One region of the Solibacillus sp. FSL W7-1436 genome, then DNA from elsewhere that is predicted to be linked to it. Evidence: riboswitches for the same ligand, from Rfam matches in the RefSeq annotation. Region 1 holds a riboswitch; the other holds the start of a gene.
What was found. Region 1 has a riboswitch for FMN ahead of ribE (riboflavin synthase). Riboswitches for the same ligand answer to the same signal wherever they lie in the genome.

Region 1 (3,430 bases):
TGTATCGATGTTTGCTTCGTCTACACCGTGACGTTTTAAGCCGTCAATTGCACCGCTTAATAATTTATCGTTAATGAATTCATTGAATCGTCCAACGACAATTCCGATTTTTAAATCTGTTCCCACTAATTGTGCTTCAAATGTTTTTCCCATTTTAATTGCTCCTTTTTATACCGATACGGCAGTTAATTTTATATATTGAACTAAGTCTTCGATTGTAATAAATTTCAGGTTATGTTTTTGTGCAAGCATTTCGAGCTGCGGCATGCGGGCCATTGAACCGTCTTCGTTCATAATTTCACAGATGACTGCGACTTCATTCGAACCGCATAGCTTCGCCAGATCAACGCCTGCTTCCGTATGTCCGCGGCGTTCCACCACGCCTCCCTGTTTAGCAATAAGCGGGAATACATGGCCCGGGCGATGAAAATGCTCCGGTTCTGTTGCTGGGTCCAGTAATGCCAGCATCGTTTTAGAACGCTCATATGCACTTATACCTGTTGTTGTCTCGATATGATCGATACTAATCGTAAAAGCCGTTTGATATGTATCGGTATTGCTTTGCACCATTGGATGAAGAGAAAGCCTTTCTGCAATTGCAGAAGAAATGGGCGTACAAATCAATCCTCTTCCGTAAAGTGCCATGAAATTAACATTTTCCGGTGTAGCGAATTCTCCTAAAACTAGAAAATCTCCTTCATTTTCACGGTTTTCGTCATCTGACACAATGATAATCTCGCCGTTTTTCAATGCCTGAATTGCTTCTTCAATTGTATTCATTTGTCACCACTCCTTTAAAATCCTGTACGTTGCAAAAAGTCCATCGTAATCGTACTTTCCGTTTGATTTTGTAAATGTTTTTTTACATATTTTCCGATTAAATCTGTTTCAATGTTCACAACATCTCCCGGCTTTTTATAGCCTAATACAGTCTGATCATACGTATGCGGGATTAAGGAAATGGTAATGAATGTGTCTGTTACATCAAAAATGGTTAAACTCGTGCCGTCAACTGTAATGGAGCCCTTTTTAATACATTCTGCAATCAGATGCTTTTCCATTGCCAGATCAATATAAACTGCATTTGCGACAGGTCTCTTACGCTGAATTGTTGCAGTTCCATCAACATGACCTGAAACAATATGTCCGCCGAAACGACCATTTGCCGACATTGCCCGTTCCAGATTGACAGGCATACCTGCCGCTAATTGCTGGAGACTCGTTGCTTTGACGGTTTCCGGCATCACATCTGCCAAAAATACTGCTTTTGAGAATTGCTTCACTGTCAGACAGACACCATTAACGGCAATGCTGTCCCCGAGTTGGACATCCTCTAAAATTTTGCTTGCGCGAATGGCTAGTTCCATCGCTTGTGTGGACTGGCTGATCGATTCAACCGTACCAAGTTCTTCAATGATTCCTGTAAACATCCTGCTCACCTCTTTTTAATAATAAAAAAGAACCCCGATTGAAGTCGGAGTTCGATGAGAGGAAAATTGAGCATCATCAAATAAGCTTTTTGAATGTATTTTTCAAAAAACTGCTGACATTGCTTCCTTCTCCCATCCAGACTATAACTGTCGGCTTTGGACTCGCACCAAATCCTGCACACAAAGTGGCTCACGGGCTTAGAGATAAACTCATCACCGTCGATTGGGAATTTCACCCGACCCCGAAGGAAAATATTATTTTCAGTGGAAATAAAAAAATCCCGTCACAAGGCGCGACAGGAAAAGTGTATAGCAAAAAATCACATTTAAAATCAACTTTTAAAAATGTGCTGCTATTCCTTCTCCCATCCAGACTATAACTGTCGGCTTTGGATTTGCACCAAAATCCTGCACACAAAAAGTGGCTCACGGGCTTAGAGATAAACTCATCACCGTCGATTGGGAATTTCACCCGACCCCGAAGGAAATTATTTTATTTGAAAATTATTGTAACATAAATACATTAAAAAGCTAATAGTATTTTAGCCCCTACTCACTTTTTATTCCATCAACCTTTTTACCTCTGACGTCTATAAAATTAAAAAAATTTGAAACTTTGCAAAAGGAAATCCGTAGAATAATATACAGAATATTACATAAAAAAGAAAGGAGTAAATTGCGGGCTGTACTATGATTAGAAATTATCCGTTAAAATCTCATTATTTGCTTGATAGCTTCTTTCAAGTTATTAAAATCAGCAATATAGTGTCGGATAATCTTCAGTAATATAAATACTCAAAACACCTTTTACACCCTATAAAGAATCATTAAGCGTTAATGATAATGGAGGCTTTTATGGCGAATAATTCACAGTCGAATAAATACTTTATCTTTCTGGAACTATTGTTTTATGCAGCTTTACCATATGCGATATGGAAATTTGGACGAGAGCCTTTTGGTGACTATGCCGCAATGCTGCTGTCCACTGTTCCCGGAATCATTTATACGGTTTACCGCTTTGCAAAAGATCGGCAATTCAATGTGACGGGCTTGTTTATTTTAGGTTCGATGCTTATAGGTACAACGGTTGATCTGTTGTCGGGTTCCGCGGAACAAATGATTTGGAACAATGTTTATTTAGGTCTTATTTATACATTTTTCTATATCATTTTATTGATTATAAAAAAACCTTTTCCTTTGTATGTTGCAGTTGATTTTGCTTATTTGCAGGGCTATGCACGAAAGGACAGCAAGGCATTATTTTTTCAAAAAGGGATTTTTGGATGGTTTCAGCTCATTCAGATTGTATTCATAATTCGAGGGCTTGTCATGGCGGGAATTACAGTCTTTTTGCTACGAAAATACGGAATTGACAGCTATGGTGATATGCTGATTTATAAACGAGCAGCAAGTTGGGTATTCTCCGGAATTGTAATGGGAATGTTCTTTTACATCAATGTCATTGTACAAAAATATACGAACCGAATACAGGAAAAGAATGATGAAAAGCTTCCGGAATCTGAAGTTGTAGCGGAGTAAATCTTGTGAAAGGGTGATGGAAATGACTAACATTGCAAATAAAAAAGAGTGTCCAAAATGCGGTAGCACGGATTTAGGCAGAGGCAAACATAGCGGGTACAGTGTCATGGCACCTGTTAATAAAATGAGTTTGGGAAGCAATATCGAATATATCATTTGTACCGATTGCGGGTTTATTATTGAGGGCTATGTTGTAAAGCCAGAGAAATTTAAAGGGACTTTTTAACAGGATATGGATGATGGTGCGAACGGTTGGAATAGCGGCTTTTCGCACTTTTTTAATGAGTGCTTTTATTAGAAGAAATTCATTTATTTTAGCACTATGGCAGGAGATTTTAGACTAGATGACGTACTTATTAGCCAATTCGGGACTGATTTTAGCACCTCTTGCCCTTTTATTAGAAAATCCGTAATTTATTAAATGGTTCTCCCCCCATAAAAAAACTTGCTCAAAAGCAGCT
Region 2 (3,430 bases), 710 kb from region 1:
CTCACTGCTGTGATGCGGTATACATAATCCGATAACCGCTCCTACTACCGCCGGAACAATCCAGCCTAGACCAATGGAGTATAGCGGTAAGTAATCGGCGTAAAACGTAGAAATAGAAGACAGCATACCCACTTCAAATGCCGGTACACTTCCGATCAACGCATTATACCCATCAATTATACTAATAAAGAATACGAGTAAAATTGCCCCCGCAAATACAGGCTTTTTGTAGTTAAATAGCGGTCCTGCAAGCGCCAGTATAATTAACACAATTGCCAGCGGGTAAAGGAACATCAATACTGGAATTGCATATGTAATAATATTCGTTAACCCAAAGTTCGCAATGATAAACGATACAACACATAGCGCCACTACAAATGTTTTATAACTGACTTTCGGAAACACTTCATGGAAAAATTCACTGCATGAAGTGATGAGCCCGATACTCGTTTTCAAACAGGCAAGGACAATAATAATCGCCAACAAAATTGCGCCGTATGAACCGAAGTAATGATCAGCTACTGCAGCAAAAATTTGTCCTCCATTATCAAATGTTCCTATTGCCGTTACACTTGATGCCCCCATATAAGCAATCAGCCCGTATATCAGCATCATCAGTGCCATTGCAAAAATACCTGATTTCCAAGTCGCTTTTGCAATTTCCTTCTTATCTGTAATCCCCGTCCGCTTTATCGCATTGATGACAACAATACCGAACGCAAGAGAAGCAAGCGCATCCATCGTATTATAGCCTTCTTTAAAACCTGTCATAAACGACTCGCTAATATAGGTTCCGGCAGGTTCAACGAATTTCCCCATCGGAGAAAACAGACTAATTCCGATTAATACAAATAAAAAGATTAAAAATGCCGGCGTTAGGTACTTGCCGATAATGTCCATTATTTTCGCCGGATTTAACGAAAAGTAAAAAACAACCGCGAAGAATATAAAACTGAACACCGCAAGCCACAATGTCGTCTGCGAAGGATCGATAAACGGTTCAAATCCAACAACAAACGGTACTGTTGCTGTACGCGGGATTGCAAAAAATGGTCCGATCGTCAAGTAAAGCGCCAATGCAAAAAACAAACCAAACATTGGATGTACTTTACTTGCCAAATCACGCAATCCATTACTACCCGACAATCCGATTGCCAGAATTCCTAAAAACGGCAAACCAATTGCCGTAACTAAAAAGCCAATTAGCGCAAACCAATAGTTCGTCCCTGCCAATTGCCCCATCTGAATCGGAAATATTAAATTTCCTGCTCCAAAAAACATCCCAAACAGCATCGTTCCGATCACTGCATAGGTTGAAAATGGTATTTTCTTGTCCATCATATTCTCTCCTAAGATGTCATTTCATGGTGTTATAATGAAACGTCCAAATTTTCTTAACAATGTACAATATCATATCAGCACTATAACAGAATGACAATAGTAATAGTAAATATAAAAGGAGCGATGTCATAAAGTTATCACTTTTATGACATCGCTCCATCATTTATTATTTAATTTAAGCGGAATATTGTCTGCGCTGATTTTCAATCCAAACACGCATTGTACGGTAAAGCATCGTCACAACAACAAACATCATAATCCCTTTAACAATATTAAACGGTAAAATACCCAACACGATCGTTTCGTACATATTATATTCGAAGCCTAGTAAATACGTGTACAGCGGTAAGAACGCCACGTAGTTTAATGCCGCCATTCCAAGTGACATTACAACTGTTGATACAACCAAGCCTGTCATTAACCCTTTTGCAGAAGGGAATTTTCTATAAATATAGTAAGCCGGTAAAATGAATAATACACCTGTAGCGAAGTTAGCCATATGTCCTACCGGAATTCCTTCAGGAGCCCCTGTGTAAATCCAGTCAAGCACATTTTTAACCAATTCAACCAGGATACCCGCAACAGGTCCCATCGTAATTGCCGCAATCAATGCTGGCACATCACTGAAATCAATTTGTAAAAATACCGGGAACCATGGTAGTGGGAAGTTTAACAACATCAGTACAAATGAAACCCCACTCAGCATTGCGATCGTTACGAATGTTCGTAACTTCAAACTTCTTTTTTGCATATAAATCTCTCCTCTTTGCTGATTCCATCTCGCAAGAAGAAAGGACGTATCAAATCATTTCATGAAAAAACCCCTATGCTAAAATAGAGCATAAGGGAGAAATAGGCACACTTAAATAAAGGGTCTATCTGTGCATTTGCAGCTATTCCTGATTTTTGTAACCGAAAGATATTCCGTTAACAAATAAGGAATTTCAAAATAAGTACTGCAAAGCACGGCATTTTCAAAAAATGACGACCGTACCTTCACCTTCTCCCATCCAGACTATACTGTCGGCTTTGGAATCGCACCAAATCCTGCACACAAAAAGTGGCTCGCGGGCTCGAAAAGTTCGACATAACATCCTCCAAGTAAATGGTCAGAAGTTATAACTTTAATTACCGCCGGTCGGGAGTTACACCCTGCCCCGAAGATGAATCAATATGAAATTATGTAGCAATTACCTTGCTATAACTATTATTATATATAAAAAAAAGGAATTGTAAAGCCCATTGCTTACAATTCCTAGTAAAATTATTTGAATTATTGAAATTCATAGTGGATCCGGTTTGCCGCAACCGGCTTCTCTACTGGTTTAGTGAAGTCAAAACCGCCCCATTGTTCCTGAACAATATTTTCAAATTGAACCTGTTTTTCGAAACTTGCCGCTGTCATTATCAGCCCTTCAATCATTCGCATTGCTTGGGCAGGTTCATAATCCTCCAAGTTTAAAGGTTCTTCAAATGTAATCGTAACGATCGACTCAGCGTCTTCAACTTTTAAATAGACACCCGGCAATATAACTGTTCTGTATATATCATTCGCTTCCACCGTCATATTTTTGACTGCTTCCTGCACATCTTTAAAGCTCATTCGGAAATTCGGACTTAAATAGACCGCCCCATCCCGCATCTGATACATAAAATAATTATATTGCGCGTTCTCATCGTTTAAGAGAAACGGTTCATCCACATCGCCGACATGGTCAAAGTAAATCGGCTTTCCGGCCTTGTTTTCAATTTGCACGTCCATATATGCATCGCTGAAAGTATCGACAAGGGAACCGAGGTAATTTGATAAGGAAGCTGTTCCCGCATCATACTGGTGATCCTCCGGCAGTGTATGAACAAGCCTGTTCCCTTCCTCATGCAATTCACCTTTGTAAGGATGATATTCATTAAATCCGAGAGACTGTTCGTCAAGCAGCGGACTGAATGTGTTATAAAGTTCCAGCTTCGTCGGATTTTCTGTACCCGTTTTTTCGGCAACAATTTCATTTGGAATCAATATGCTTACAGGTACACTTTCCGCATCATCCCCTGCAAGGCCAATCGCAAATAATGTGTTGTCCTCCAGCTC

Region 2: linked by a shared signal. The riboswitch ahead of MKX73_RS13200 (ECF transporter S component) and the one ahead of ribE (riboflavin synthase) in region 1 are both predicted to bind FMN.

The regions. Positions count from the first base shown of each region.
Region 1 covers NZ_JBBOWV010000001.1:3,400,988-3,404,417, forward strand. The annotation lists gene ribH (6,7-dimethyl-8-ribityllumazine synthase) at 1-153, opposite strand, end outside; gene ribB (3,4-dihydroxy-2-butanone-4-phosphate synthase) at 169-780, opposite strand; gene ribE (riboflavin synthase) at 795-1,430, opposite strand; FMN riboswitch at 1,551-1,684, opposite strand; FMN riboswitch at 1,784-1,920, opposite strand; gene MKX73_RS16795 (VC0807 family protein) at 2,286-2,969, shown strand; gene MKX73_RS16800 (transcription initiation factor TFIIIB) at 2,992-3,195, shown strand.
Region 2 covers NZ_JBBOWV010000001.1:2,691,910-2,695,339, reverse strand. The annotation lists gene brnQ (branched-chain amino acid transport system II carrier protein) at 1-1,338, opposite strand, end outside; gene MKX73_RS13200 (ECF transporter S component) at 1,517-2,092, opposite strand; FMN riboswitch at 2,336-2,510, opposite strand; gene MKX73_RS13195 (hypothetical protein) at 2,615-3,430, opposite strand, start outside.